DNA from 4 places in the Streptomyces sp. NPDC046712 genome. Region 1 is predicted to be linked to each of the others. Evidence: riboswitches for the same ligand, from Rfam matches in the RefSeq annotation. Region 1 holds a riboswitch; each other region holds the start of a gene.

Region 1 (7,608 bases):
TGAGGCCGCGGAGGACGCGCGCCGCTGGGACTCCAAGTACGGGGGCGGCGACTGGCGTTCCTCGATGGTCCCGGAGTGCTTACGGGTCGATGCCGCGCCGCTGCTGCTCGGCTCGTACTCGGACGAGGTCGGCCGGGCACTGTTCGGGGCGACGGCGGAGCTGACCCGGCTGGCCGGCTGGATGGCCTTCGACACCGGCCAGCAGGAGGCCGCCCAGCGCTACTACATCCAGGCGCTGCGCCTGGCCCGCGCCGCCGCCGACGTACCGCTCGGCGGATACGTCCTCGCCTCCATGTCGCTCCAGGCCACCTACCGGGGCTTCGCCGACGAGGGCGTGGACCTCGCCCAGGCCGCCCTGGAGCGCAACCGCGGGCTCGCCACCGCCCGCACCATGTCCTTCTTCCGGCTCGTCGAGGCCCGGGCGCACGCCAAGGCCAACGACGGGGTGGCGGCCGCGGCCGCGCTCAAGGCGGCCGAGGGCTGGCTGGAGCGCTCGCGGGAGGGCGACGCCGACCCGTCCTGGCTGGGCTTCTACTCGTACGACCGGTTCTGCGCGGACGCCGCCGAGTGCTATCGCGACCTGAAGGCGCCGCGCCAGGTGCGCCGCTTCACCGAGCAGGCGCTGTCCCGGCCGACGGAGGAGTTCGTCCGCTCGCACGGGCTGCGGCTCGTGGTGTCCGCGGTCGCCGAGCTGGAGTCGGGCAATCTGGACGCGGCCTGCGCGGCCGGCACGCGCGCGGTGGAGGTGGCGGGCCGGATCTCGTCCGCCCGGACGACCGAGTACGTACGGGATCTGCTGCACCGGCTGGAGCCGTACGGGGACGAGCCGAGGGTCATGGAGCTGCGCGAGCGGGCCCGCCCGCTGCTGATGACCCCGGCGTGACTCCCGCGACACTCCGGCGTGAGGCGTGTCCCACCGGGTTTAGCGGCTTTGTCAGTGGGTCAGTGCACTATCGGGGTGGGAGGTGGTGCAGGTGTCGGTGTCCGTACGCGACGTGGACTGCGACGTGCTCGTCGTCGGCGGCGGGATCGTCGGGCTGTCGACGGCGTACGCCCTGACCCGCGCCGCGCCCGGCACTCGTGTCACGGTCCTGGAGAAGGAGCACGGCCCGGCCCGCCACCAGACGGGGCGGAACAGCGGGGTGATCCACAGCGGGATCTACTACCGCCCCGGGTCCCTGAAGGCACGGTTCGCGGTCGCCGGCGCGGCCGAGATGGTCAAGTTCTGCGCGGAGTACGGCCTGCCGTACGAGGTGACCGGCAAGCTGATCGTCGCGACGGGACGCGACGAGCTGCCCCGGCTGCACGCACTCGTGCAGCGCGGCCGGGAGAACGGCATCCCGGTGCGTGAGCTGGGCCCCGCGCAGATCACCGAGTACGAGCCGCGGGTGCGGGGCCTCGCCGCGATCCATGTCGGCACGACCGGCATCTGCGACTACGGAGCGGTGGCGGCGCAGCTCGCCGAGTCCTCAGGGGCGCGCATCCTGTACGGCTCCGAGGTCGCCGCGGTCGACCGGCGACCGTGGGGCGTCGCCGTCCGCACGGCGGCCGGGACGGTGGTGCGGGGACGGGTCCTGGTGAACTGCGCGGGGCTGCACTGCGACCGGGTGGCGCGGCTCGCCGGCGACGAGCCGGGGATGCGGATAGTCCCTTTCCGGGGGGAGTACTACGAGCTGGCGGACCCCTCGCTGGTCCGCGGCCTGGTGTACCCGGTGCCGGACCCGGCCTTCCCCTTCCTGGGGGTCCATCTGACCCGGGGCGTCGACGGCGGCGTGCATGTGGGGCCGAACGCGGTCCCGGCGCTGGCCCGGGAGGGATACGGCTGGTCGGTCGTCCGGCCCGGCGATCTGGCGGGGACGCTGGCATGGCCGGGGTCGTGGCAGATCGCGCGGGAGCACTGGCGGTACGGCGCGGGCGAGCTGCGCCGGTCGCTGTCGAAGCGGGCCTTCACGGAGGCGGTGCGCAGGCTGCTGCCGGTGGTGGAGGAAACGGATCTGCGGCGGGCCCAGGCGGGGGTGCGGGCACAGGCGGTACTGCGGGACGGGACGCTGCTGGACGACTTCCTGATCCGCGAGGCTCCGCGGACGGTCCACGTCCTGAACGCGCCGAGCCCTGCGGCGACGGCGTCCCTCCCGATCGGCCGCGAGGTCGCCCGCAGGGCCCTGGCCTTCTTGTAGCCCGTCGTTCGCGCCCCTTCGCCCTGCCCCAACCGCCTCGCTCCGGGGCCTGCGGGGGAGGCCCGCCTCACTCCGGGCCCCCGACAGAGGGCCGCCGCCGGAGGCCCGCGGGCTTTCTCCGACACGCCGTAGAATCGGGGCATTGTGTCTGAGTCTCGAGAAACCGCCACGCAGTCCGTCGCCGAGCCCGTCGTCGCCCGGCGCGGTAGCCGGATGTTCGCCGCGGGGGAAGGGCCCCTGCCCGATCCCGCCGGCTCGCACCACGAGCGGCGCATCCGCAGCTTCCAGCCCCGTCGCAGCCGCGTCACCGCCGGTCAGGCCGAGGCGATGCTCAAGCGCTGGCCCGACTGGGGCCTGGACATCGACGGCAAGCGGGTCCTCGATCTGACCGAGATGTTCGACGGTCTGCCCGTCGTCCTGGAGATCGGCTTCGGCATGGGCGAGGCCACCGCCCAGATGGCCGCCGCCGACCCCGGTACCGGCATCCTCGCCGTGGACGTGCACACCCCCGGCCAGGGCAACCTCCTCGGTCTCGCCGACCGGAACGGCCTGGAGAACGTCCGGGTCGCCAACGGCGACGCGATCATCCTGCTCCGCGAGATGCTCGCCGCCGACTCCCTCGACGGCTGCCGCGTCTACTTCCCGGACCCCTGGCCCAAGAAGCGTCACAACAAGCGGCGCCTCATCCAGCCCGAGTTCCTCACCCTGCTCGCGACCCGGATGAAGCCCGGTGCCGTGCTGCACTGCGCCACCGACTGGGAGGAGTACGCCGAGCAGATGCTCGAGGTCCTCTCCGCCCACCCCGACTTCGAGAACACCCAGGCCGACGGCGGCTACGCGCCCCGCCCCGCCTTCCGTCCCCTCACCCGCTTCGAGGGGCAGGGCCTCGACAAGGGCCACGTCGTGCACGACCTGCTTTTCCACAGGAAATAGAACTTGCTCGCGGGGTGTCAGTGCACCTCGTTAGGGTCACTCACGTGTCGAACCACGTGCCCGTCCCTGCCCGGGACACCGAGGAGCCGGCCTTCCCGGCCGTCCCGGACCGCGCCCAATGGCGCTACCGGCCCCGTCGCGCCTTCTGGCGCAGCAAGGTGGTCCGGATCGTCGCCGTGGCCGCCGTGCTCACGCTCTGCGCGCTGGTGATCCTGGCGATGGTGCGGGAGCAGACCGGCACCGAGGGCTTCCTCGTCGGTCTCGGCCTGGCCGTCCTGCCCGTCCCTCTCCTCGTGGCCGCCTTCCGCTGGCTCGACCGCGTCGAACCCGGCCCCTGGCGGAACCTGATCTTCGCGTTCTGCTGGGGCGCCTTCGCCGCCGCGCTCGTCGCGATCCTCGCGAACTCCTTCGCCGTCCGCTGGATAGCGACCGCCACGGCCGACCCGACCTCCGCCGACACCCTCGGCGCCACGGTCGTGGCGCCGGTCGTGGAGGAGAGCGCCAAGGCGGCCGCCGTGCTGCTGATCTTCCTGCTCCGCCGCCGTGAGTTCACCGGTCTCGTCGACGGCGTCGTGATCGCCGGCCTCACCGCCAGCGGTTTCGCCTTCACCGAGAACATCCTCTATCTCGGCCGGGCCTTCGGCGAGGACCAGGAGATCGGCACGTCCGGCATCGGTTCGGTGACCGCCGGGACCTTCTTCGTACGGATCGTGATGTCGCCGTTCGCCCATCCGCTCTTCACGGTGCTCACCGGCCTCGGCTTCGGCTTCGCGGCCCTCGCCACCCGGCGTCAGCGCGTGCGGCGCGTCCTGCTCCCGGTGACCGGCCTCGTCCTCGCGATGGGCGTGCACGCCCTGTGGAACAGCTCGGCGTCGATCCTGGGGCCGTTGGGCTTCTTCGCCGTGTACGGGATGTTCATGGTGCCCGCCTTCGGTCTGCTGACCTGGCTGGCGATATGGAGCAGACAGCGGGAGCTGCGCACGATATCCGGGCAGCTCCCGGCCTACGCGGCGGCGGGCTGGCTCTCCCCGGCCGAGCCGCTCGCGCTGTCCTCGATGCGGGCCCGTTCCCTCGCCCGTGACTTCGCCCGTCGCACGTACGGCCTGCCGGCCGCCACCGCGGTCGGGGAGTACGAGGCGTTCGCGACGACCCTCGCCTTCCTGCGCCACCGTGCCCAGCGCGGCGCGGCCGGCCCGGACTTCACTGCCCGCGAGCAGGAGCTGCTCCACCACCTCTGGCAGCGCAAGGCGGTCGCCTCTCCCGCGTTGACGTATGCGGCGCGGGCGACCGGCCAGGTCTGGGCGCCGCCGCAGTACCTGGACTACGGCGGCTACAACCCGTACCGCAGTTAGGGCCTGTCCGGCGGATCAGGGGTCGGACAGGCCCTGGGCGGAGCCGGCGCGTGATCGCGTCGGAGACTCAGACCGACAGGCCCTTGTCGCGCAGCCAGGCGGCCGGGTCGATGCCGTCGCCGCCCGCGGTGTGGACCTCCAGGTGCAGGTGCGGGCCGGTCACGTTGCCGGTCGCACCCACGCGGCCGATCGTCTCGCCGGTGCCCACGGACTGGCCCACGTTCACCGTCATCGAGGACAGGTGCGCGTACCAGACCTCCGAACCGTCCTCCAGCTCCAGGACGATCCGGTAGCCGTAGGAGCCGGACCAGCCCGCCGACTTGATCGTGCCGCCGTGCACCGCCTTGACCGGGGTGCCGGTGGGCGCCGCGAAGTCGAGGCCGGTGTGGTAGCCGGAGGACCACATGGAGCCGGACTGGCCGTACGTGGAGGTGAGGGTGTACGAGGAGGTGGGCAGGGAGTAGCTCGCCGCGAGCTTGGCCAGGCGCTCCGCCTCGGCCTTGGCGGCCGCTTCCTCCTCCGCCTTCTGCTTCGCCTCGGCCGCCGCCTTCTCGGCCGCTTCGACCTTCGCCGCCGCCTCGGCCGCGGCCTTCTCGGCGGCCAGCTTCTCCGCCTCGGCCTTCTCGGCGGCGTCGGCGGAGGCCTGCTGCTGCTCGGCCTGCTGGAGGATGCGCGCGCGCAGCGCCTCGCCGGCGTCGGCGGTGGACTCGGACGCGGAGCCGCCGTCGGTCTTCGCCGCCGCGTCGGCGGGGAGGGCGAGGGAGGCGGTGAGCGGCTGCGGGTTGTTCGTCCCGGAACCCGTGCCGTTCGCGTCCTCGTCCCCGTCGGAGATGAACTCGCCGACGCCCGGGAGGTCGGAGGCGTCCGGCAGGTTCAGGTCCGGGAGCGAGATGGAGACCGGGGGCTTCTCCTTGGCGGTGGCCATGCCACCCGCGCCGACCGCCGCGATGACACCGACGCCGAGGACGGTGGAGGAGCGGGCGAAGCCGGAGCGCTGCTTCACGACCCGGTGGCGGCCACCGGAGCGGGCCTGCTGACGGAGGGAGTCCTCGGTGGGGTTCCACTCCCCCCAGGTCGTGGCGTCGTCGTCCGAACCGGCGGCACCCGAGGCACCGAACGCATCGAAGTGGGCTTCGGGGGCAGGGGTGTTGGACGCCACGGAGGCGTACTCCTTTCCTTCCTTCTCGCCTACCGGGTTAGCTGACGGGTTCGGAGCAGGAAGGTCTCCTACGGGCGCTGTCGCACAGGTGCGAAAGTGCCCGATTCACCCCAAGTGGTGGTTCCCCGGTTCCTTTTCAGGATTCGGCGCGTGCGCACGGTGCCGTCTCTTACGACGGCTGGGACGACCGCGCTGCGTTATCGAACGTTAATAGACACGGGGGCCGGATTCCAAGCTGTTCTGGTTGATCATTCACGAGATTGAGCTGGTACAGCCCGATTTGATCCCGCTTCAGCAAGAGCCCGCCGCAGGGCAGGGAATCTGACGATGTATCAATTGTTATCGCAGCGGTACCTCTCCACTACGGATGGTCACGGAACCACCGGCATCGTCCGCCGCCGCTCCGGCTGCCCCGCCGCCGGACGGCTCACCGCGAGCAGCGCCATGTCGTCCGTCGAACCCCCGCCCGTGTACCGGCGGACGTCGTCCACGATCGCGTCGAGCAGCTCCTCGGGCCCCGGGAAGATCCGCCCGGAGAGCCGCTCGGCGGGATCGTAGAAGGCCCCCTCGGCATCGCGGGCTTCGGAGAGCCCGTCGGTGTAGAGCAGCAGCGTCGTGCCCGGCGGGTACGGGGTCTCGTCGGCCCGGTCCGGCCACGCGGCCAGCTCGCCCATGCCCAGGGGCAGCGCCGCCTCGCTCGGCTCCAGAAGCGCCAGACTCCCGTCCGCGTACAGCAGCAACGGCTCGGGATGACCGCGGTTCACCACCCGTACGAGACCGGCGCCGCGCGGGATCTCGGCCAGGACGGCGGTGGTGAACCCCTCGAAGGCGTCCAGGCCGTCGCGCCGGGTCCCCTCCCGGGCCAGAGCCCGCTCCAGACGCTGCGCGACGCCCTCCAGCGTCGCCTCCTGCTCGGCCGCCTCCCGGAAGGCGCCGATGACGACGGCGACGGCCTCGACCGCGTCGAGCCCCTTGCCCCGGACGTCGCCGACCACGAGCCGTACCCCGTACGGCGTGTCCTGGACGGCGAAGAGGTCGCCGCCGATGAACGCGTCCGCCTGCGCGGCCTCGTAGCGGGCCGCGACCTGCAGCCCGCCGATCCGCTCGGCGGGCGTGGGCAGGACCGCCTTCTGGGCGGTCGCCGCGATCACGCGGGCGGAGGCGAGCCGCTCGCCGCTGCGCCGCACGACCCGGTTGACGAGCAGGGCGAGCGCCGAGACCGTGAAGACGGTCAGGCTCTCGGTGAGCGCCGGGATCTCGTCGACGGTGTGGTTGTAGATGTGCAGGCCCACGCTGGCGAGGACGGCCGCGATGCCGGTGAGCAGGGTGGTCAGCATCGAGAAGAACGGGGCGGCGATGAGCGGCGCGGCCGAGAACATCGGCGAAGCCGTGTAGGCCGCCGGCGTGGAGAGGTCGAAGACGATGCCGCCCACGATGACCAACGGCGGCAGGGCGCGGACGAACCGGCGGGCACGCTCGGCGCGGGGGCGCGGGTTCTTGGTTTCCCCGTTTCCCGCCACCTGCTGCCCCACCTGTGCTCTCCTGCCCGGTCCGGCCACGGCGACGGACGGTACCGCGCCCTCCCCAGGGTGGCGGGAGCCGCGCCGCGTGGCGACCCCCGCTCGGCCAAGTGGGCGACACCCGCCCGCCCCCACACAGTCGGCCGCCACCCCGCCCGGTCAGCGCCACCCCGCACCGTCAGCCGCCACCCCGCCCGGTCAGACGCCGGACCCGCCCGGTCAGCCGCGGCCCCAGGCGCCGGACCCGCCCGGTCAGCCGCCCGCGCCCAGCCGTCCGCCCCGCGCCAGCAGCCGGACCGCGCCCGCGCACACCAGCCCGACCCCGCACAGCACCAGCCACGGCGTCGCCGACCACCCCGTCATATCGAGCAGCACGCCCGTCCCCAGGTTCCCGAGCGTGATCCCGATCCCGCACACGGTGTTGTAGAGCCCGTAGTGCGTGGCCACCCACCGCCCGCCCGACAGCG
Region 2 (7,608 bases), on a different contig from region 1:
CCAGGCGATCTTCGCGGGCTTCCTGCCGACCCCGGCCACCCCCGGCCCGCACCCGCGGCTCTTCGCCGCACGGTTCGCGGGCAGCGAGACCACCGCGGACGGCACCTTCGTCCACGACACCCCCGATCTCGTCTCCGCTCTGGCGAAGGAGGGCTACCGCACGGCGTGCATCGGCGGGGTCGGCTTCTTCAACAACCAGGCGCCCCTCGGCTCCGTCCTGCCGGGCCTCTTCCAGGAGAGCCACTGGGAACCGGGCTTCGGCGTCACGTCCCCCACCTCCTTCGAGTCCCAGGTGACCCGCGCCGAGGAGATCGTCGCCTCGCTCCCGCACGAGCAGCGGCTCTTCCTCTTCGTCAACGTCTCCGCGCTGCACCAGCCCAACTGGTTCCATCTGCCCGGCGCGACCCGGGAGGCCGGGGACAGCCGGGCCACGCACGCGGCGGCACTGGAGTACGTCGACCGGCACATCGGCCGCCTCTTCGCCGCCATGAGCAGGCGCCGGAACTGTTTCGCGATCGTCTGCTCCGACCACGGTACGGCGTACGGGGAGGACGGCTTCACCGGTCACCGGCTCGGCCACGAGGTCGTGTGGACCGTTCCGTACGCGCACTTCGTCCTGGCCGGCCCGGAGCGGGAGGCGGTCGCATGACCGAGGTGCCACGCCCGTACCAGAGCTATGTCTACGCCTACCCGCACAAGACCGCGTACCGGCAGCTCCCCGACCCCGCGCCCGATCTCGCGGCGCTGTGGGCGGGCGAGCCGAAGGACACGCTCTCCCTCTACGCGCACATACCGTTCTGCGAGGTCCGCTGCGGCTTCTGCAATCTCTTCACCCGGATCGGCGCCCCGGACGAGCTGACCACCCGCTATCTCGACGCGCTCGACCGCCAGGCGACAGCGGTGCGGGAGGCGCTCGGCGACGCCGGACCGGTCCACTTCGCCACGGCCGCCTTCGGCGGCGGCACGCCCACGTTCCTCACCGCCGACGAGCTGACACGGCTCTGCGACATCGCGGAGAAGCGGATGGGAGCGGACCTGCGGGCCGTCCCGCTCTCCGTGGAGACCTCCCCCTCGACGGCGACCGCCGACCGGCTCGCGGTGCTGGCCGAGCGGGGCGCCACGCGGCTCAGCATCGGTGTGCAGAGCTTCGTCGAGGCCGAGGCCCGAGCCGCCGTACGCCCCCAGCGCCGCGCCGATGTCGAGGCCGCGCTCGCCCGTATCCGGGACACCGGCGTCCCCGTCCTCAACATCGACCTGATCTACGGGATCGACGGCCAGACCGAGCGCACCTGGACCCACTCCCTCGACGCGGCGCTCGCCTGGGCGCCCGAGGAGCTCTATCTCTATCCCCTCTACATCCGCCCGCTCACCGGTCTCGGCCGGCTCTCGCCCACCGCGGACCGGGACTGGGACGAGCAGCGGTTGCGGCTCTACCGCCACGGCCGGGACCATCTGCTCGCCCGGGGCTACGAGCAGGTGTCGATGCGGATGTTCCGGCGCGCGGACGCCCCGCCGCAGGGGGCCGACGACTACGCCTGCCAGACCGACGGGATGATCGGCCTGGGCTGCGGGGCCCGCTCGTACACCTCCTCGCTGCACTACTCCTTCGACTACGCCGTCGACATGAGGGAGGTCCGCTCGATCATCGACACCTACACCGGGACGGATGACTTCACGCGGGCCCAGGTGGGCCGGTGGGTCGACGCGGACGAGGCCCGCCGCCGCCATCTGCTCCAGTCCCTCCTCCAGGCCGGGGGCATGTCGACGGCCGGGTACGAAGAGCGCTTCGGCTCCTCGCCGTTCGTGGACTTCCCTGTCGAACTGGGCCGGTTCGAGGCGCTCGGCTGGCTTGATCCGACGGCCCCCGCCGGCCTGCTGCGGCTCTCCCCCGAGGGCCTGGCCCACTCGGACGCGCTCGGTCCCGCACTGTTCTCCCCGGCCGTCCGGGCGGCGATGGCTGCCTACGAGCCGAAGTAGCGGGGTGACGGCATGGACCTGACGATCCTCTACCGGGGCCCGCTCGCCTCCTGCGACTACGACTGTCCTTACTGCCCCTTCGCCAAGCGCCGCGACAGCCGCGAGCAGTTGCGCGCCGACCGGGCCGCACTGGAACGGTTCTCCGCCTGGGCGGCCGCGCAGACCGGCGACCGGCTGAGGATTCTCTTCACCCCGTGGGGCGAGGGCCTGGTCCGGTCCTGGTACCGGCGTGCCCTCACCGAGCTGTCACACCTCCCGCACATCGAGCGGGTGGCGATCCAGACCAATCTGAGCTGCCGCACCGACTGGCTGGCCGAGGCCGACCCCACGACCCTCGCGCTCTGGTGCACGTACCACCCGGGGCAGACGCCGTACGACCGATTCCTCGCCAAGTGCCACGAGTTGGCCCGCCGGGGCACGCGTTTCAGCGTCGGGATCGTCGGCCTGCCGGAGCACCGGGAGCACGCCCGGCGACTGCGGGCCGAGCTCCCGCCCCAGGTCTACCTCTGGGTGAACGCGGCCGAAGGGCACACGTACACCGACGAGGAGGCCGAGGGCTGGACGGCCCTCGACCCCCTCTTCCCGTACAGCCGCCATCCGCACCGCTCGGCCGGTCTCCCCTGCCGGACCGGCGAGTCGGTGATCTCCGTCGACGGCGACGGAACGGTACGGCGCTGCCATTTCGTCAGGGCGGAGCTGGGTCGGCTCTACGACGGTTCATACCGTGCCGCCCTGCGTCCGCGCGCCTGCCCCCTCGCCGTCTGCGACTGCCACATCGGCTACGTCCATCTGGAGACGCTGCCGCTGTACGACGTGTTCGCCGGCGGTGTCCTGGAGCGGATCCCCGAACGGATCCCCGCACCCGAACCCGCACCGAACCCCGTATCGATCCCCGTCGTGCTCAGAGGGGCATGAGGTCCGGGCGCTTCGCCTCCACGTGGTCGCCCGAGCTCTCGCCCCGCAGCCGTCGCCCGATCCACGGCACCAGGTACTCCTTGGCCCAGTGGATGTCGTCGCGCCGCACGTCCAGCGTGTTCCTCGGCGGCAGCGGCGGCCAGGGCTGGTCCGGGTCGGCGGGCACGTCCATGCCGAGGACCTGGGCGGCACGCAGCGCGACCCTGGTGTGACCCTCGGGCGAGAGGTGCAGCCGGTCGTCGTCCCAAGCCCGCCTGTCCTGCACGGACTTGAGCGACCACAGGTCCAGGACCGGGCAGCCGTAGCGGTCCGCGATGGCCCGGACATGGGCCGTGTAGGTGGCGATCTTGCCGCGCAGGTGGCGCAGCACGGGTACGTCGCGGGTGTCGAAGCCGGTCGTCACCATGACCGTGCCGACGGCCGAGGTCAGCTCGGCGACGGCCCGCTCGAAGCGCTCGGCGACGTCGTCGGGGTCGCTGCCGGGGCGGATGATGTCGTTGCCGCCCGCGCAGAAGCTCACCAGGTCGGGGGCGAGTTCCTTCGCGCGGGGCACCTGTTCCTCCACGATCTGGTCGAGGAGGCGGCCGCGTACGGCCAGGTTGGCGTAACGGAATGCGTCGTGCTCCGGCAGCTGGTCGGCGAGCAGCACCGCGAAGCGGTCCGCCCAGCCGAGGAACTTCCCGTCGGGCCCCGGGTCTCCGACGCCCTCGGTGAAGCTGTCACCGATCGCCGCGTACGACCCGAATACGTGCATGTCTCTTGATCTCGAATCGTCTGCCACGGGAGCTCATCTTTCCCTTACATGTGTGACCTACGCGACCGTAAGGAGGGGTTGACGCCTGGTGAGATACGCCACCGTTCAAGATTCTGCCAAGCCGGAATACGGAAAGCCCGAAGGGGCCCGGCACAGGTGCCGGGCCCCTTCGGGGTGCTGAGCGTGCGTCAGATGCCGACGCCGTGCGAGCGCAGGTAGGCCAGCGGGTCGATGTCCGAGCCGTAGCTCGGTCCGGTGCGGATCTCGAAGTGCAGGTGCGGACCGCTGGAGTTGCCGGTCGAGCCGGAGAGGCCGATCTGCTGACCGCCGGAGACGGTCTGACCGGCGGAGACGGAGAGGGAGGAGAGGTGGGCGTACTGGGAGTACGTGCCGTCGGCGTGCTGGATGACGACCTCGTTGCCGTACGCGCCGCTCCACCCGGCGGAGTGGACCGTGCCCGCGCCGACGGCCTTGACCGAGGTGCCGGAGGAGGCGATGAAGTCGACGCCGGTGTGGTAACCGGAGGACCACATGGAGCCGGAGGCGCGGTACGGGGTGGAGACACCGCCGCCGACAGGGGCGACCCAGCCGGAGGACGAGGCCTGCGCGGGGGCGGCCTGCGCGGGGGCGGATTCCACCGTGCTGCGCTCGGTGGAGCGCGAGCTGCGCGACTCGGCGGCACTGGCGGAGGACTTCTCGGCCTTCTTCGGAGCGGCCTTGGGCGCGGCCTTCGGGGCGGCCTTGGGGGCGGCCTTGGGGGCCGTGGCCTTCGGGGTCGCCTTGGCGGTCGACTTGGCGCCGAGGGTGAGCTTCATGCCGGGGAAGATCAGCGAGGGGTTCTCGCCGACGACCTGACGGTTGTCCTCGTAGAGCTTCTTCCAACCGCCGGCCAGGTGATGCTCGGCCGCGATCTTGGACAGGTAGTCACCGGGGACGACGGAGTACGTCTTCGGCTTCGCGGCGGGCGCGGCGGCAGGGGCGGCGGCCGGAGCCGCGGCGACGGCGGCAACGGCCTGCTCGGGCGTCACGACCGGGGCGCCCTTGTCGGCGGCGTGGGCTCCGGTCGCACCGAGGAGCGGCAGGGCGACGACGGCGCCACCGGCGCCGGCGGCGACGAATCCGCGCGTGATCGGGTTGACCTTGGGACGGCGATGCTTACCCTTCGCGGGCATGGCGAATTCCTCTCCGTCGCCTGCGAGGTGAGCTGTCGGGTTCGGACTGGAGATGTCCGGCCGCGTTCTCACGCGACTTCACCCCGAGCCGTCCGGATCTACCGGTTCGGCGTACTTACCTGGGTCCCCCGCTCCTGCCATACGTGGGTGGGTGCGGATTCCGGACGGTGGCAGGATTCGGCGGTCCGACCGGATTGACGGTGACCGTAGACGAGCGGGGTCGAGGCGAACAAGCCGCCATTTTTCATTCGCATTCACGGCCGTGATATTCGCGCCGAATTCCGGTCACCCTCCGTGGATGACGGAACCTCGATGCCCCTTTCCGGTAAGGAGATTGCCCGGAACGATCAGGCACGGTCCGTCACTTTTATGACGCTGCTCACGCACCGAAGCCCATCTCCCCTATTAACAGGGCGCGTTATACCTAAGGGCCCAATTCGGACAGAACACCCATTCCCATGCCCCGGGGGTATGCGGAGCCGAGCCCACCCGGGATGATTGCCCCAGGAACCGATCTCGACCCGCCAACCTTCAGGAGCACTCGTGACGCAGCAGCTGCCGCAGGTCCCGTCGACCGAACCCGAGCTCGCCGGGGTACGCAACTTCCGGGACGTGGGCGGCCTGCCGACCGTGGACGGTGGTTCGGTGCGGTTCGGACGCCTCTTCCGCAGCGGCCACCTCGCGCACGCCACCGAGGAGGACGCGGCCTTCCTCTCCACCCTCGGGCTGCACACGATCTTCGATTTCCGCAATCACGCGGACCGGAAGGTCGAGGGCGCGGACGTCGAACTTCCCGGCGTACGGAATGTGAACATCCCGCTCAACGACCCGGCCGACGGCAAGGAGTTCTGGAAGCTGGTCAGCACCGGCGAGCTGGAGCAGCTCCGCGCCGCCCTGGGTGACGGCAAGGCGGCCGGTCGAATGTCCGATTCGTACCGGAAGATGATTGTCGAGCGGACGGCGGAGCACAGCCGGATCCTGCACGCGATGGCCGAGGACAGCATCCCCGCGCTGATGCACTGCGCGGCGGGCAAGGACCGGGCCGGACTGTCCATAGCCATCTCGCTGCTCGCGGTGGGCGTCGAGCGCGAGGCGATCGAGGCCGACTATGTGAAGTCGAACGATCCGCACCGCCGGTACAAGGTGCGCCGCAGCTCCACCGCCGCGGACGCCATGTCGCCCGAGGTGATGGAGCTGCTCAGCCCGCTCTTCGATGCGCGTCTGGAGTACCTGCGGGCGGCGTTCGAGACGATGGAGCAGACCTGGGGCACGGTCGAGAGCTACCTCTCGGACGGCCTGAAGATCAGCCCCGAGACCCGGGAGCGGCTGCGCGAGCGGCTCGTCGTCGTGGGGTGACCCCTCCCCCCTCCGCTACTGGTTCTGCCCGCCGAGCATGAACAGCAGGTAGAGGAACCCGGCGAAGAGGTGCCCGGCCACCAGATAGGCGAAGAGCCGGAGCACGAGCCCCTTGGGGAACTTGCCCTCGCCGCGCTCCTCGCCGGTGATCGATGCGGACTTCTCGGACATATCTGCCCCTTCCGAAGGGCTCAGCGCAGATGGGGGGCTCCGTCACCGAGGCACAGCTCGGCGGCGGGGCTCTGCATCAGCGTGTGGACGAAGAGCAGCTCGGCCCCGTCGCGGTCGGCGGCGCCGATGCGGTGCGGGGTGAGCGAGTCGAAGTGCGCGCTGTCTCCCGGGTCGAGTACGTGCACGGCGTCGCCGAGCGCGAGCCGCACCCGTCCGTCGAGCACATGGAGCCACTCCTCCCCGGGATGGACGCGCACGATGTCGGCCCGGGTGGCGTACGGCACGTGGACACGAAGCGCCTGCAGGGCGCGGCCGGGGCCGCCGGCCTGGCGGTAGATCCAGCCGTCGGCCTCGACGGGCTCGGACCGGCCCGCCCGGACGATCGGGTCACGCTCGGGCGGAACCTCGCCCAGGAGCTCGGAGACCGTCGTACCGTAGATACGGGCCAGGGCGAGCAGCATGGGCAGCGAGGGCTGCCGGCGGCCCGTCTCGAGCCGGGAGAGATGCGCCGGGGAGAGACCGGCCCGCAGGGCCGCGGCCTCCAGGGTCAGCCCACGGCGCCGGCGCAGGGCGCGCAGCTGGGGCGCGACGTCCGTCAGGACGTCCGGTGCGGCAGGGTCCGGGGACTGCTCCCCGGGGAAGTGCTCCATGCCCCCATTCCGCCAGGATCTTTCCTCTGAGGCAAATTTCTTGCCCCAGAGGCAAAACTCTCCCGCGTCACGCCCTCAGCGCTGCGCCACCGCCTGCTTGACCAGCGTCTTCCCGAAGTCCCACATCAGTCCGCCTCCACCATGGGCATCGTCCATCACGGCCGTGAACGCGGTCACGAAGCGGTCCACGTCCGCGTCGTCGATGATCAGCGGCGGAATCAGCTTGATCACCTCCAGATGGTCCCCCGACACCTGGGTGAGGATCCGGTGCCGCTGGAGCAGCGGCACGACGACCATCTGGGCGAAGAGCCCCTTGCGGGCGGCCTGCAGCATCGTCCACCGGCTCCGCAGGCCGAGCGAGGACGGCCGCCCGAACTCGATCCCGATCATCAGCCCGCGCCCGCGGATCTCCTTCAGCAGCTCGTAGCGCGGGACGAGCTCCTTCAGACGCGCGGACAGCAGCCCGCCCACCCGGCGCACGTGCGCCACCGTCCCCTCGCTCTCCATGACCGAGAGCACGGCGAGCCCGGCGGCCATGGCCTGTGCGTTGGAACCGAAGCTGGCCGAGTGGACGAGGACCCGGTCCATGCTCGAGTAGACCTTCTTGAAGATC
Region 3 (7,608 bases), on a different contig from region 1:
TGAGGTGGGCCTCGGTGCGGCGCTGGGCGGCGCGGGCGGCGCCGAGCGGCTCGAGCAGGGCCCGTACGTCGAGCAGGTCCGCCGCCTCCTGCTCGGTGGGCTCGGCGACATGGGCGCCCGCGTGGCGGCGGGTGATCACGAAGCCCTCGGACTCCAGGGTGCGCAGGGCCTCGCGGACCGGGACGCGGGAGACTCCGTAGCGGCGGGCCAGCTGCTCCTCGGTCAGCCGGCTGCCGCATGCGAAGACCCCGGAGACGATGTCGTCCCGAATCGCCGTGCATACCGAGTGCGCGGGAATGCGCATGTTCGACCTCCGCCTTAATCCGCGCGAAACCGGTTCGTCGGCGACTCTATTGCAGCAGGGCGGTATTTCGGATGGGTCTCCGGGAACATGGATATCTTTTGGCCAACGAAAAGCCCCGGCTCTGTACGAGCCGGGGCTTTTCTGACGTGCTGCGGAGCGGGCCTTGTCAGGCCCTCACGCCTCGGACGCGTCTCAGACGTTCACGCCGCGGGCGCGCAGGTACGCGACCGGGTTGATGTCGGAGCCGTACTCGGCGGTGGTGCGCGCCTCGAAGTGGAGGTGCGGGCCGGTCGAGTTGCCGGTCGAGCCGGAGAGGCCTATCTGCTGGCCCGGGGTGACGGACTGGCCGACCGAGACACTGATGGCCGACAGGTGACCGTACTGGGTGTACGTGCCGTCGTTCATCCGGATGACGATGTTGTTGCCGTACGCGCCGCCCCAGCCGGCCTCGACGACGGTGCCGGAGCCGACGGAGACGACCCGGCTGCCGGAGGCGGCGCGGAAGTCGACGCCGGAGTGGCTGCCGGAGGACCAGAGCGCGCCGCCGGCCTTGTAGCTGGTGGTCACGTACGAGCCGGCCACGGGGAGCTGGAAGGAGTTCAGGCGCTTGCGCTCGGCCTCGCGGGCGGCGCGCTCCTTGGCCTCGCGGATCTCCTTGGCGCGGGCCTCGGCCTTGCGCTTCGCCTCGGCCTTCGCACGGGCCTCGGCCTTGGCCCGCTCCAGGGCCTCGGCGGCCTCGCGCTCCTGGGCGGCGGCCTGGGCGTCGATCGTGTCCGCGAGGGAGTCGGCGGCGACGACCTGGGTCAGGCCGGTGTCCTCGAGGGAGGGGGAGTCCGCGTCGGCGGCGAGCGCCGGGGAGGCGAGGGTTCCGATGACGCCGGTGGTGGCGAGCGTCGCGACGCCGGCGATGCCCGCGCTGCGGCGCGCCAGACGGCTCGGACCACGATGCTTCCCGGTGGCACGGGTGAACGCCATGTAGTGGCTGATCCTTTCCTTCCTTCTCGCCTACCGGGTTAGCTGACGGGTTCGGAGCAGGAAGGTCTCCTACGGACCCCTCCGCACGGATGCGAAGGCGTCCGATTCACCCCAGGGACTTCGTGTGGGTCCCCGGCTCCCCAGGCTCGCGCCTGACGGGGACTCGGCGATGACTGTCCGATGCCGCGGGTGCGGCGGGTGCAACTGGCGAACAGCCGGACCGACGCTAAGCGGACCGTCTTTCAATCACCAAACAGACACGCCTGTTTGTAAGACATGCCACAGGGCATACGCCCACCCTCTCCAGTAATACGGACAAAGGGGAGGACCCCGACGTAACCTGACGTCGGGGTCCTCGAAGTGGCGCTCGGTTGCCTCAATCAGCCCGTGACAACGGTCACTTCGCCGATGCCGAGGGCGCGCACCGGCTCCTCGATCTGTGCCGCGTCACCGACGAGCACGGTGACCAGACGGTCCACCGGGAAGGCGTTGACGACGGCCGCCGTCGCCTCCACCGTCCCGGTCTCGGCCAGACGCGCGTACAACTGCGCCTGGAAGTCGTCCGGAAGATGCTGCTCGACCTGGTCGGCGAGCGTCGCGGCGACGGAGGCGGCCGTCTCGTACTTCAGCGGGGCCACGCCCACCAGGTTCTGCACGGCCACATCGCGCTCGGCGTCCGTCAGACCCTCCGCGGCGAGGGTGCGCAGCACCTTCCACAGGTCGTCAAGTGCCGGGCCGGTGTTGGGGGTGTCGACGGAGCCGCTGATGGCGAGCATCGAGGCGCCGTGGCCCTGGCCGTCGGAGCGCAGCACCTGACCGAAGGCCCGCACGCCGTACGTGTAGCCCTTCTCCTCGCGCAGGACGCGGTCCAGGCGGGAGGTGAGGGTGCCGCCGAGGCAGTACGTGCCGAGGACCTGGGCCGGCCAGACGCGGTCGTGCCGGTCGGCGCCGACGCGCCCGATGAGCAGCTGGGTCTGCACAGCGCCCGGCCGGTCCACGATGACGACCCGGCCGGTGTCGTCGGCCGTGATCGGCGGGACGGGGCGCGGCTCCGCGGTGTTCCCCGTCCACTCGCCCAGCGTCTCGGCGAGAATCTTGTCCAGATTCACGTCGGTCAGGTCGCCGACGACCACGGCGGTGGCCGTGGAGGGCCGGACGTACCCCTCGTAGAAGGCGCGGACGGCCGCGGCGTCGATCGCCTCCACCGTCTCCTCGGTGCCCTGGCGCGGCCGCGACATGCGGGAGGTGGCCGGGAACAGCTCCTTGGAGAGCTGCTTGGCGGCCCGGCGGGCCGGGTTGGCCGTCTCGTGCGGGATCTCGTCGAGCCGGTTGCGCACCAGCCGCTCGACCTCGGTGTCGAGGAAGGCCGGCGCGATCAGCGCCTCGGAGAGCAGACCGAGCGCCTTGGGCAGCCGGGAGGCGGGGACCTCCAGGGAGACCCGTACGCCCGGATGGTCGGCGTGCGCGTCGAGCGTGGCGCCGCAGCGCTCCAGCTCGGCCGCGAACTCCTCGGCGGAGTGCTTGTCCGTGCCCTCGGAGAGGGCGCGGGCCATGATCGTGGCGACGCCGTCCAGGCCCTCGGGCTCGGCGTCCAGCGGCGCGTCGAGGATGATCTCGACGGCGATCACCTGCTGGCCGGGGCGGTGGCAGCGCAGCACGGTCAGGCCGTTGTCCAGCGCTCCGCGGTCCGGGGCCGGGAAGGCCCAGGGGCGTGCTGTGCCGGGCTTCGGCTGCGGGTGGAAGTCCATGCTCGTCAAAGACGCGGCAGCGTCGGTCACTGGTCCGCTCCCTCTTCCTCGTCGCTGTCGCTCTGTTCGGTGCCGATCGGCTCGTAGACGAGCACCGCGCGGTTGTCCGGGCGCAGTCGGGCCTTGGCGACCGCCTGCACCTCCGCCGCGGTGACGTCCAGGACCCGGTGCACGGCGGTGAGGGCGAGCTGCGGGTCGCCGAACAGGACCGCGAAGCGGCACAGTTCGTCGGCGCGGCCCGCGACCGTACCCAGCCGGTCCAGCCACTCGCGCTCCAACTGGGCCTGGGCGCGCTCCATCTCCTCGGGCGTCGGGCCCTCGGCGGCGAACCGGGCCAGCTCCTCGTCGACGGCGGCCTCGATCTCGGGCACCTCGACCCCGCCGGACGTCTTGACGTCCAGCCAGCCCAGCGAGGGCGCGCCGGCCAGTCGCAGCAGGCCGAAGCCGGCGGCCACCGCCGTGCGGTCGCGGCGGACCAGGCGGTTGTGGAGCCGCGAGGACTCGCCACCGCCGAGGACGGTCAGGGCCAGGTCGGCGGCGTCGCACTCGCGCGTGCCGTCGTGCGGGAGCCGGTAGGCGGCCATCAGCGCGCGGGCCGGGACCTCCTCCTCGACGACCTCGCGCAGCTGCTCCCCGATGGTCTCCGGCAGCGTGCCGTCGCGCGGCGGCAGCTTGCCGTCGTGGGACGGGATGGAGCCGAAGTACTTCTCGATCCAGGCCAGGGTCTGCGCGGGGTCGATGTCGCCGACGACCGAGAGCACCGCGTTGTTCGGCGCGTAGTACGTGCGGAAGAAAGCCCGCGCGTCCTCGAGCGTCGCCGCGTCCAGGTCCGCCATGGAGCCGATCGGCGTGTGGTGGTACGGGTGGCCCTCGGGGTAGGCGAGGGCGGTGAGCTTCTCGAAGGCCGTGCCGTAGGGCACGTTGTCGTACCGCTGGCGGCGCTCGTTCTTGACGACGTCCCGCTGGTTCTCCATGGACTCGTCGTCCAGAGCGGAAAGCAGCGAGCCCATGCGGTCCGCCTCCAGCCAGAGCGCCAGCTCCAGCTGGTGGGTGGGCATGGTCTCGAAGTAGTTGGTGCGCTCGAAGCTCGTCGTGCCGTTGAGCGAGCCACCCGCGCCCTGCACCAGCTCGAAGTGACCGTTGCCGTGGACCTGCTTCGAGCCCTGGAACATCAGGTGCTCGAAGAGATGGGCGAGGCCGGTACGGCCCGCGACCTCGTGGCGCGAGCCGACGTCGTACCAGAGGCAGACCGCGGCGACCGGGGTCAGGTGGTCCTCGGAGAGCACCACCCGCAGGCCGTTGGCCAGCCGGTGCTCGGTCGCTGTCAGGCCGCCGGAGCCGGCCTCTGCCGTGGCCGTGTGACCCATGGGCATGTACGTCCCTTCGATCGCGATATGGAAAAGTCCTGCCACCCTATGCAAGCGCACTGACACCTGGCGAAGTTCCCGCTGGTTCGCGCCGTCCCTCTTCCGTGTCCCACCGGCGTCAGCCACGGCTGACGACGGGCCCGCGGGGGGCCATGCCCGGGTCGCGGTCGGCGTTGTCGGTGGGACGGTCCACAATGGTCCGCGTCAGATCAACCTTGTTGGTGAAGGAGCCGCAGCCGCGATGGCCCGCCGCAGCACGAAGACACCGCCGCCGGACGACGCGTTCGAGGAGAGGATCCTCGACATCGACGTCGTCGACGAGATGCAGGGCTCCTTCCTCGAGTACGCGTACTCGGTGATCTACTCCCGCGCGCTGCCTGATGCCCGCGACGGCATGAAGCCGGTGCAGCGCCGCATCGTCTACCAGATGAACGAGATGGGCCTGCGCCCCGACCGCGGCTATGTGAAGTGCGCCCGCGTCGTCGGCGAGGTCATGGGCAAGCTGCACCCGCACGGCGACGCGTCGATCTACGACGCGATGGTGCGCATGGCGCAGCCCTTCTCCATGCGGGTCCCCCTGGTCGACGGCCACGGCAACTTCGGCTCGCTCGGCAACGACGACCCGCCGGCCGCCATGCGGTACACCGAGTCGAAGATGGCCGCCGCGGCGCTGATGATGACGGAGTCGATCGACGAGGACACCGTCGACTTCGCGCCGAACTACGACGGCCAGGAGCAGGAGCCCGTCGCGCTCCCCGCGGCGTACCCGAACCTGCTGGTCAACGGCGCGTCCGGCATCGCCGTCGGCATGGCGACGAACATGCCGCCGCACAACCTGGGCGAGGTGATCGCGGCCGCCCGGCACCTGATCCGGCACCCGAACGCGGATCTCGAGGCGCTGATGCGTTTCGTGCCCGGCCCCGACCTGCCCACGGGCGGCCGGATCGTCGGCCTGTCCGGCATCAAGGACGCGTACGAGAACGGCCGCGGCACGTTCAAGATCCGCGCCACGGCGACGGTGGAGACCGTGACGGCCCGCCGCAAGGGCATCGTCGTCACCGAGCTGCCCTTCACGGTCGGTCCCGAGAAGGTCATCGCCAAGATCAAGGACCTGGTCGGCTCCAAGAAGCTCCAGGGCATCGCGGACGTCAAGGACCTCACCGACCGCGCCCACGGTCTGCGCCTGGTCATCGAGGTCAAGAACGGCTTCGTGCCGGAGGCCGTCCTGGAGCAGCTCTACAAGCTGACGCCGATGGAGGAGTCCTTCGGCATCAACAACGTGGCGCTGGTCGACGGCCAGCCGCTCACGCTGGGCCTCAAGGAGCTCCTGGAGGTCTACCTCGACCACCGCTTCGACGTGGTGCGCCGCCGCTCCGAGTTCCGCCGCGGCAAGAAGCGGGACCGGCTGCACCTGGTCGAGGGTCTGCTCGTCGCGCTGCTCGACATCGACGAGGTCATCCGCCTCATCCGCTCCAGCGAGAACTCGGCGCAGGCCAAGGAGCGCCTGATCGAGCACTTCTCGCTGAGCGAGGTCCAGACGCAGTACATCCTGGACACCCCGCTGCGCCGGCTCACCAAGTTCGACCGGATCGAGCTGGAGACCGAGCGCGACCGGCTCAACGGCGAGATCGACGAGCTGACCGGGATCCTGGAGTCCGACAGCGAGCTGCGCAAGCTGGTCTCGGGCGAACTGGCCGCGGTGGCGAAGAAGTTCGGCACCGATCGGCGTACGGTCCTGCTGGAGTCGGCGGGCGCGCCGGTCGCGGCCACGTCCCTGGAGGTCGCGGACGACCCGTGCCGGGTGCTGCTGTCCTCGACGGGTCTGCTCGCCCGTACGGTGACGGAGGAGCTCCCGGCCCGACAGGAGGGCAGGCGCGCCAAGCACGACGTGATCGTCTCGGCGGTCGCGGCGACGCAGCGCGGTGACGTCGGCGTGGTGACCTCGGCCGGGCGACTGCTGCGGATCGCGGTCATCGACCTGCCGCAGCTCCCGGACACCGCCGCCGCCCCGAACCTGGCGGGCGGAGCGCCGCTGGCGGAGTTCCTCACGCTGGAGAACGACGAGACGGTGGTCTGTCTGACCACCCTCGAAGAGTCCTCCCCGGGTCTGGCGCTCGGCACGCTCCAGGGTGTGGTGAAGCGCGTGGTGCCGGACTATCCGGCGAACAAGGAGGAGTTGGAGGTCATCACCCTCAAGGAGGGTGACCGGATCGTCGGCGCGACCGAGCTGCGCACGGGCGAGGAGGACCTGGTCTTCATCACCTCCGACGCCCAGCTCCTGCGCTACCAGGCGTCGCAGGTACGGCCCCAGGGCCGCCCCGCGGGCGGCATGGCGGGCATCAAGCTGGCCGCGGGCGCCGAGGTGATCTCGTTCACGGCGGTGGACCCGGCGGCGGACGCGGTGGTGTTCACGGTCGCGGGTTCCACGGGCACGCTGGACGACTCGGCCGGTACGTCGGCGAAGCTGACGCCGTTCGACCAGTACCCCCGCAAGGGTCGGGCGACGGGCGGCGTGCGCTGCCAGCGCTTCCTGAAGGGCGAGGACGTGCTGATCCTCGCCTGGGCGGGCGAGACCCCGGCACTCGCCGCGCAGAAGAACGGCACCCCGGTGGACCTGCCCGAGGCCGACCCGCGCCGTGACGGCTCGGGCACCCCGCTGCCGAAGCCGATCGCGGTCCTGGCGGGCCCGGCGAGCTAGTCGACCGGCTCTTCCTCGTTCTGCTGTACGTACCGCAGGACGCCCCACATGCTGTGCTCGTCGGGGGCGTCCTGCGGGCCGTTCCGTTCGCAGTCCTCGAGCTCCTTGCGCAGGGCCGGCCCGTCGATGCCCGAGCCGATGAGGACGAGCTGGGTCAGTCGTTCCTCGCCGGCCGGCCAGGGCTCGGGGTAGAAGCGCAGGAACCGGCCGACCGCGTGGACGGCGTACCGGTTGGCGGGATCGGCATCGCCGAAGTCGACGAAGCCCTTGATGCGGTAGAGGCCCTGCGGCCGGGAGTCGAGGAACGTCATCAGGCGCCGGGGGTGCAGGGCGGTTCCGGTGGAGACCGACAGGGTCTCGTAGTGGGCGTGCGGATGATCCGCCCCGTCTTCGTCCCCGTACAGCAGGTCCTCGATCGACATCTGCCCCTCGATCTCGCCTTCCGGCACGACCTTGTCGAAGAGCACCTCTGGGTCGATCCGGCCGTGCACGGCGCGGACCACCGCGGCGGGTCCC
Region 4 (7,608 bases), on a different contig from region 1:
ACGCCGATGGCGCCGAGGACGCGCACGTCCCGTACCCCCGGCAGCGCGGCGGTGGCGGCGAGACCCTCCCGCAGGCCCGCCTCGATCCGCTTGACCTCCACCGCCCAGTCCTGGGACAGCAGCAGATCGATCGAGGCGCAGGCCACGGCCGAGGCCAGCGGGTTGCCCATGAACGTCGGCCCGTGGGCGAGCACCGGGACCTCGCCGCGCGAGATCCCGTCGGCCACCCGCGCCGAGCACAGCGTCGCCGCCATCGACAGATAACCGCCGGTCAGCGCCTTGCCGACACACATGACGTCGGGGGAGACCCCGGCGTGGTCCGCGGCGAACAGCGCTCCCGTACGGCCGAAGCCGGTCGCGATCTCGTCGAAGACCAGCAGGACGTCGTGCTCGTCGCACGCCTCCCTGAGCACCCGCAGGTACTCGGCCGAGTGGAACCGCATGCCGCCCGCGCCCTGCACCACCGGCTCCACGATCACCGCGGCCAGCTCGTCCGCGTGCCGCCCGATCGCCTCGCGCAGCAGCTCCGCGTACGACTCCTCGTACGCGACGGGCGGCGGGTCCACGAACACCTGGCGCTGGAGCACGCCCGACCAGAGCTCGTGCATCCCGCCCTTGGGGTCGCACACGGACATCGGCTGCCAGGTGTCGCCGTGGTAGCCGCCGCGCCAGGTGAGCAGCCGCTGCTTGCCGGGCCGGCCCACCGAGCGCCAGTGCTGGAGGCACATCTTCACCGCGACCTCGACGGCGACCGAGCCCGAGTCGCTCAGGAAGACGTGCCGGAGCGGTTCGGGGGTGATCTCGACCAGGCGGGCGGCGAGCCGGACGGCCGGCTCATGGGTCAGCCCGCCGAACATGACATGGCTCATCCGGTCCAGCTGGCCACGGACCGCCTCGTTGAGCACGGGGTGGTTGTAGCCGTGGATCGCGGACCACCAGGAGGACATGCCGTCGATCAACTCGGTCTGCCCGTGGGAGGGTTCGGCCAGCCTGAGCCGCACCCCGGACGCGGACTCGACGACCAGCGGCTCCGCACGGCCCGGCATGGGGCCGTACGGATGCCAGACGTGCGCCCGGTCCAGGGCCAGCAGTTCCTCGTTACGCATTCGGCGCGAGGTCCGTTCCGGCGCCACGCCGGCGCACCGCCACCAGATCGGTACGGGCCTCCGGCACCTCGGCCGGGGCCTCGTCCGCCGGAGCCGCGGCACCGCACGGCCCGCAGCCACCGCCCGCCTCGGCGTGCGAGCCACAGCCCGCGCCCGCCTCGGCGTGCGAGCCGCAGCCCGCCGACGCCGAGGAGCCGCAGCCACTGCCCGCACCCGCCGCCGCGAGCGCGTCCGCCCGGTGCGCGGGGAGCGTGGTCGTGCCCGCGCCCTCCACCTCGAAGCCCGCGTCCGCGATCATGTCCAGGTCTGCCTTGCCGGCCTGGCCCTCGCTGGTCAGGTAGTCGCCGAGGAAGATCGAGTTCGCGATGTTCAGCGCGAGCGGCTGCATCGAGCGCAGATGCACCTCGCGCCCGCCCGCGATCCGTACCTCGACGTCCGGGCAGACGAACCGGACCATCGCCAGGATCCGCAGACAGCGCTGCGGGGTGAGGTTCCACTCCTTCGCCAGCGGCGTGCCCTCGAACGGGATCAGGAAGTTCACCGGCACCGAGTCCGAGTCCAGCTCACGCAGCGCGAACACCACGTCGACGAGGTCCTCGTCGCTCTCGCCCATGCCCGCGATCAGGCCCGAGCAGGCCGAGAGCCCCGCGGCGTGCGCCTTCTGCACGGTGTCCACGCGGTCCGCGTAGGTGTGGGTGGTGGTGATCTCCCCGTACGTCCCCTCGGACGTGTTGAGGTTGTGGTTGTACGCGTCGGCGCCGGCCTCGCGCAGCCGCTCCGCCTGCCCGTCGGAGAGCAGGCCGAGGCACGCGCACACCTCGACGCCCTCGTTCTGCTCCTTGATCGCCTCGATGGTCTTGCCGACGCGGTCCACGTCGCGGTCCGTCGGACCGCGGCCGCTCGCCACGAGGCACACCCGCTTCGCACCGCCCGCGACACCGGCGGCGGCCGCCTGGGACGCCTCGTCCGGCTTCAGCCAGGTGTACTTCAGGATCCCGGCCGTGGAGCCGAGCCGCTGGGAACAGTACGAGCAGTCCTCCGGGCACAGCCCGGACTTCAGATTGACCAGGTAGTTGAGCTTCACCCGACGCCCGAACCACCGGCGGCGCACCTTGCCGGCCGCGGCCACCACATCGAGCAGTTCGTCGTCGGAGGTCGCCAGCACGGCGAGCGCTTCTTCACGGCTCGGCAGCTCGCGCCGCAGCCCCTTGTCCACCAGCGTGTTCAGCAGGTCCATAAGGGCTGATCCTGGCCTACGGCACACCCCGCGGCCAAGGAGGAACTGAACAAACGAGCCGGATTCAGGTGTGTGCATGGCCACACCCTGACCTCGGCCACGGACGGTTAGGGTCTGTGCGCTGCCTACAAAAGGATCTGGCCCATGCACCGGGACGAGGACACCCGCCGGACCGCGTTCGACTGGACCGACGCCGAGGCGCGCCGTCGCGAGCGGGCGGGTCTCGTCCGTACGCTCAGGCCCCGCGCCGCGGAATCGGACCTGCTCGACCTGGCGAGCAACGACTACCTCGGACTGACCCGCCGGCCGGAGATCACAGAGGCGGCGGCCGAGGCGGCACGGCGCTGGGGCGCAGGCTCCACCGGATCGCGCCTCGTGACCGGCACCACCCGGCTGCACACCCGGCTGGAGCGCGAACTCGCCGAGTTCTGCGGATTCGAGGCGGCCCTCGTCTTCTCCTCCGGCTACACCGCCAACCTCGCCGCGCTCACCGCGCTGAGCAGCCGCGACTCGCTGATCGTCTCGGACGCCGGCAACCACGCCTCGATCGTCGACGGCTGCCGGCTCTCGCGCGCCGAGACGGCAGTGGTGCCGCACAGCGACCCCGAGGCGGTACGCAAGACCCTGCGGGCCCACGAGGGCCGCCGGGCCCTCGTCGTCTCCGACTCCGTCTTCTCCGTGGACGGCGACAAGGCGCCGCTGACCGAGCTCGCCGGGGCCTGCCGGGCCCATGGTGCCGCGCTCGTCGTGGACGACGCCCACGGCCTGGGCGTACTCGGCGACGGCGGCCGGGGCGCCCTGCACGCCGCGGGTCTCGCGGGCGAGGAGGACGTCGTCGCCACCCTCACCCTCTCCAAGTCGCTGGGCAGCCAGGGCGGCGCCGTCCTCGGGCCCGCCCGGGTCGTCGAGCACCTGGTCAACGCGGCCCGGACGTTCATCTTCGACACCGGACTCGCCCCGGCCGCCGCGGGCGCCGCCCTCGCGAGCCTGCGGATGATCCACGGTGAGCCCGGCCTCGCCGAGCGCGCGCGTACCGTCGCCACCACGCTGCACCGGATGCTCACCGAGGCCGGACTGACCGCCGTACGCCCGGACGCGGCCGTCGTCTCGGTGCGCGCCCCTTCGCCCGAGGCCGCGCTGCGGTGGGCGGCCGACTGCCGCGAACAGGGCCTCGCGGTGGGCTGCTTCCGGCCCCCGTCCGTCCCGGACGGCATCTCTCGACTGCGGCTGACGGCCCGCGCGGATCTGACGCAGGCGCAGATCGACCGGGCGGTGGAGACGATCGTGCGCACTGCACCATCGGCCCCCTGATCGCGACCCAAATGCGGTCTCTGATAGCAGAGTTCACCGCTTCGGGCGACACATATGCACATATCTTGGTGGATGGCCGCACAGGGCGGCACGATCGGTGGCACTCTGACGCGAAGCGCAATCCGGGCCGGGCCCGGTGGGAAAGGGACAGCGTCGCCATGGCAGACCACCAGGAAGCAACCGTCACTCTGCCGAGCGATCCCGCCTCGGTGTCCGCCGCCCGGAGATATGTCGCCGACGTCCTGACCGGCTGGGGGCTCGCGGAGGCCGGCGACACCGCCGACACGGTCCGGCTGATCGTCTCGGAACTGGCCACCAACGCCGTCCAGCACACCTTCGGGCAGTCGCCCACCTTCACGGTCGACGTCCGCCTGGAGCGCGAGGAGCAGCTGCACATCGGGGTCACCGACAGCCACCCCCGCTGGCCCAAGCGGCTGCCGGCGGCGGTCCAGCAGGACAACGGCCGGGGGATGGTCATCATCCGCTTCCTGACGGCGGAGGCGGGCGGCCGGCTCTCGGTCACCCCGACCGACGAGGGCGGCAAGACGGTCTGGATCAACCTCCCCTGGACGTCCTCCCCGAACTAGGGTCACGCGCCCCGGGCGAACCCGCCGCGCAGCAGCGCCCGCAGCGACCGCGCCGCCGGACCCGACTCCTCGCCGCGGTGCGCCACCGAGATCGTCCGGCGGAACGACGTCGGATCCAACGTCCGTACGCCCAGTGGGGACGACGCCATCGCCGCGACCATCTCCGGCACCACCGCCACCCCGAGTCCCGCGCTGACCAGCGCGCACACCAGCGCGTAGCCCGGCGTCCGGCAGACGACCGACGGAGTCGCGCCGACCCGGGCGAGAGCACCCTCCACACCCCGCCTCGGCGGATGGTCCGGCGCGCTGCTGATCAACGGCTGACCGGCGAGCTCCGCGATCGGCAGCCGGCCCGAGCTCTCCGCCAGGACATGACCCGGGGCCGTGACCAGGACCAACTCCTCGACCAGCAGGGGCTCCAGCAGGACCCCCGGCGGCAGCGGGGCGGGCTCGGCGGGCTCGTAGGTGTGGGTGAGCGCCAGATCGACCTCACCCTCCGCCACCGCGACCACCCCGCCCGGCGGCTCGTACTCGGCGACCGTCAGCTCCACGTCCGGATGGGCCCGCCGGAACGCACTCAGGACCGGCGGCAGCAGATGGATGCCCACGGTGGTGAAGGTGCCCACCCGGAGCTGCCCGCCGGAGAGCCCGCTGAGCTGCGCGAGCTCATGACGCGCCCGCTCCATCTCGTCCAGGACCCGGCGCGCACGGGTGACGAGCAGTTCACCCGCGGGCGTCAGCCGCGCGCCCCGGTGATGGCGGACGAGCAGAGCGGCGCCCGCCTCCCGCTCCAATTTGGCGAGCTGCTGCGAGAGCGCGGGCGGGGTGTATCCGAGCCGGGCGGCGGCCCGAGTGATCGAGCCGTCCTCGGCGACCGCCACCAGAGCCGCGAGCCGCACCAGATCCTGCATAAAGCATTCCTTTGGGCAGACCCACGAGATTGCCAGTACACACTAAAGGCTCGCGGCGGGCACGCTGGGGTCATGGACGGACAGCTGATCGCCTTCATCGGGGTCGCGGCGGGCATGGTGGCCATGCCGGGCGCGGACTTCACCGTCGTCGTACGCAGTGCTCTGGCCTCCCGGCGGGCCGGGGTGGCCTCCGCCGTCGGTGTGGCGGGCGGGCTCCTGGTGCACACCGCCCTCGCGGTGGCGGGGCTCGCGGCGGTACTGATCGCCGTACCCGTGCTCTACCGGGTGCTGCAGATCGCCGGCGGCGCGTACGTGCTCTTCCTCGGCGTGCAGGCGCTGCGCGGCGCGCTGCGGGCGACGGGGGAGCCGTCGGCCGACACCGCCGGTGAGGCGAACCTGTCCCGCGCGTTGCGTCAGGGGTTCCTGGCCAATGTGCTCAACCCGAAGGCACCGGTGCTGTTCCTGACTCTGCTGCCGCAGTTCGTGCCGGACGGCGTCGCGGTCGTACCGCGCACGCTGCTCCTCGCGTCGATCGTGGTGCTGCTGGCCCTGCTGTGGTTCCCCCTGGTGGCGGTCCTGGTGGACCGGCTCGGCCACTGGCTGCGGCGTCCGCGGACGGCCAGGACCGTACAGGGGGTGACGGGCGGCGCGCTCGCCGCCCTGGGGCTGACCCTGCTGTCGGCTCCCCTCGCGGGGAACTGAGGCCGGTGTCGAGGGTGCGGCGGCGCCACCGCACCCCCCCGTGACGGCACTCGTCAGCGGGTCAGGCCGTCGTCACACCCGGCCGTAGTAGACCCTCGACGACCAGATCTTGTCGAGCTTCACCCAGGAACCCTGCTTGGGCGAGTGCCAGATCTTGTTGTTCCCGGCGTAGATGCCCACGTGGTAGACCCTTCCACCCGAGTGGAAGAAGACCAGGTCCCCCTGCTTCCGGCTGGACGCGGAGATGTGCCGGGTCTTGTTGTACTGCTGCTGCGCGGTACGGGGCAGCGACTTGCCCGCCTTCTTGTACGAGTAGAGCGTGAGCCCCGAGCAGTCGAACCGGGTCGGTCCGGTCGCTCCGTACTTGTAGGGCGATCCCTTCTTCGAGGCCGCGATGCTCAGCGCCTTGCCGGCGTGCGAGGTCGCGGCCTGGGCCTCCGAGGTGGCGCCGGGTGCCAGCATCGTGCCGCCGACGGCGGCGAGGGTGAGAGCCGAGACGGCTCCGGCCCGGGACAGCAGGGACGGGACATGAATCTGCGCAGTCATGCGCAACCCTTCGTCAGCCGCCTGTGAAGGATGACCTGTCGGGTTCGGACTGGCGAAGTTGCCCGGCCGCGGCTGCGGCTTCACCCCGAGGAACGGCCCCACTGCTCGGTCGTCCCGTACTGCCTGGGTCCTCCACTCCTGCCGATCCACTCCTGTCGACCAGACATCCGGGACAGCGGCAGGACTCGGCGTCCGCCCGGACCGCCCCGCCGCGGTGGCGGGGGCTTGTCGTCGTGAGGGATCTTGACTCACATCCGGGGCGAAATCCGAGTTGAAACGACGTTATGTGAGGCTGCTCACGACTGATCCATTCGGGTGGACAGACATGTTTCGTGATCTTCTGAGGTTTGGCCGACGAGCCTTGTACCAGGGGAGAAACGCCCGATTCCGCCAGATGCGTACACCTGCTGCGCAACCCACCCCGCACATATGTCGATTCGTCGACTACGCCGAACGAGGGAGGATTTCTATGGCCGCGATGCCCCGAGTGGACCTCGACACGACACGCGGATATGTCAACTCGCTCGTGTCCCAGGCACGGTGACCCGCTCCGCGCGGCGCTCTCCGTCCAACACCCGCAGCGCGCGGGCCAATGTCTCCGTGTGCACCTCGGTCTCGCCGCGTACATGCATGACCGTCAGGGCATCGCGGAGGGCGGTCGCCCGCCCCACCAGGGCCTGTGCCGCTCGCAGCGCCCCATAAGTATGCAAGGTTCTGGATGGATTGATTCGTCCAAGAAGGTCGACGACTTCGAGATAGGCGTCGACGAACTCACCCTCGGCGCGCGTCAGGGCGGGCAGCGGCGGCAGCTCGGGAACCATCTCCGGCTCACCTCGCTCCGGCGCCGCCGGACGCCCCACGGTTCTGGATCACGTGATCCACCAGGCCGTACGCCGTGGCGGCCGACGCGTCGAGAATCGTGACGCGGTCGATGTCGGCGTCGATCCGCTCACGGCTCCGGCCGGTGTGGGTGACCAGCATCCCGGCCATCATCGCGCGCAGCCGGAGCAATTCCCGTGCCTGGATGTCGAGATCGCTGGGCTGCCCCTGCAACGGCTCGTCCATCGTGGGCTGCTGGAGCACGACCCGGGCGCCGGGCAGCGCGAGCCGCTTCCCGGGCGCGCCGGCCGCGAGCAGCACGGCGGCCGTGGAGACCGCCTGGCCGAGGCAGGTGGTCTCCACGGCGCAGGTGACGACCTGCATCGTGT

The links. Region 1 has a riboswitch for cyclic di-AMP ahead of ABZ939_RS06535 (M23 family metallopeptidase). Riboswitches for the same ligand answer to the same signal wherever they lie in the genome.
Region 2: linked by a shared signal. The riboswitch ahead of ABZ939_RS09720 (LysM peptidoglycan-binding domain-containing M23 family metallopeptidase) and the one ahead of ABZ939_RS06535 (M23 family metallopeptidase) in region 1 are both predicted to bind cyclic di-AMP.
Region 3: linked by a shared signal. The riboswitch ahead of ABZ939_RS26630 (M23 family metallopeptidase) and the one ahead of ABZ939_RS06535 (M23 family metallopeptidase) in region 1 are both predicted to bind cyclic di-AMP.
Region 4: linked by a shared signal. The riboswitch ahead of ABZ939_RS23685 (C40 family peptidase) and the one ahead of ABZ939_RS06535 (M23 family metallopeptidase) in region 1 are both predicted to bind cyclic di-AMP.

What each region holds. Positions count from the first base shown of each region.
Region 1 covers NZ_JBEYYW010000003.1:424,269-431,876, reverse strand. The annotation lists gene ABZ939_RS06555 (MFS transporter) at 1-883, shown strand, start outside; gene lhgO (L-2-hydroxyglutarate oxidase) at 975-2,177, shown strand; gene trmB (tRNA (guanosine(46)-N7)-methyltransferase TrmB) at 2,391-3,110, shown strand; gene ABZ939_RS06540 (PrsW family intramembrane metalloprotease) at 3,155-4,462, shown strand; gene ABZ939_RS06535 (M23 family metallopeptidase) at 4,530-5,621, opposite strand; cyclic di-AMP (ydaO/yuaA leader) riboswitch at 5,633-5,780, opposite strand; gene ABZ939_RS06530 (PP2C family protein-serine/threonine phosphatase) at 5,993-7,141, opposite strand; gene ABZ939_RS06525 (MFS transporter) at 7,394-7,608, opposite strand, start outside.
Region 2 covers NZ_JBEYYW010000005.1:270,712-278,319, reverse strand. The annotation lists gene ABZ939_RS09740 (STM4013/SEN3800 family hydrolase) at 1-649, shown strand, start outside; gene ABZ939_RS09735 (STM4012 family radical SAM protein) at 646-1,977, shown strand; gene ABZ939_RS09730 (STM4011 family radical SAM protein) at 1,990-2,892, shown strand; gene ABZ939_RS09725 (SGNH/GDSL hydrolase family protein) at 2,879-3,646, opposite strand; gene ABZ939_RS09720 (LysM peptidoglycan-binding domain-containing M23 family metallopeptidase) at 3,835-4,818, opposite strand; cyclic di-AMP (ydaO/yuaA leader) riboswitch at 4,823-5,011, opposite strand; gene ABZ939_RS09715 (tyrosine-protein phosphatase) at 5,362-6,174, shown strand; gene ABZ939_RS09710 (DUF6126 family protein) at 6,190-6,345, opposite strand; gene ABZ939_RS09705 (XRE family transcriptional regulator) at 6,366-6,995, opposite strand; gene ABZ939_RS09700 (aspartate aminotransferase family protein) at 7,071-7,608, opposite strand, start outside.
Region 3 covers NZ_JBEYYW010000023.1:41,273-48,880, forward strand. The annotation lists gene ABZ939_RS26625 (GntR family transcriptional regulator) at 1-304, opposite strand, end outside; gene ABZ939_RS26630 (M23 family metallopeptidase) at 497-1,279, opposite strand; cyclic di-AMP (ydaO/yuaA leader) riboswitch at 1,292-1,458, opposite strand; gene ABZ939_RS26635 (pitrilysin family protein) at 1,660-3,027, opposite strand; gene ABZ939_RS26640 (pitrilysin family protein) at 3,054-4,400, opposite strand; gene ABZ939_RS26645 (DNA topoisomerase IV subunit A) at 4,636-7,092, shown strand; gene ABZ939_RS26650 (GTP-binding protein) at 7,089-7,608, opposite strand, start outside.
Region 4 covers NZ_JBEYYW010000018.1:162,713-170,320, reverse strand. The annotation lists gene ABZ939_RS23715 (adenosylmethionine--8-amino-7-oxononanoate transaminase) at 1-1,106, opposite strand, end outside; gene bioB (biotin synthase BioB) at 1,099-2,343, opposite strand; gene ABZ939_RS23705 (8-amino-7-oxononanoate synthase) at 2,488-3,654, shown strand; gene ABZ939_RS23700 (ATP-binding protein) at 3,813-4,241, shown strand; gene ABZ939_RS23695 (LysR family transcriptional regulator) at 4,244-5,152, opposite strand; gene ABZ939_RS23690 (LysE family translocator) at 5,225-5,854, shown strand; gene ABZ939_RS23685 (C40 family peptidase) at 5,927-6,400, opposite strand; cyclic di-AMP (ydaO/yuaA leader) riboswitch at 6,404-6,601, opposite strand; gene ABZ939_RS23680 (hypothetical protein) at 6,916-7,221, opposite strand; gene ABZ939_RS23675 (ATP-dependent Clp protease proteolytic subunit) at 7,229-7,608, opposite strand, start outside.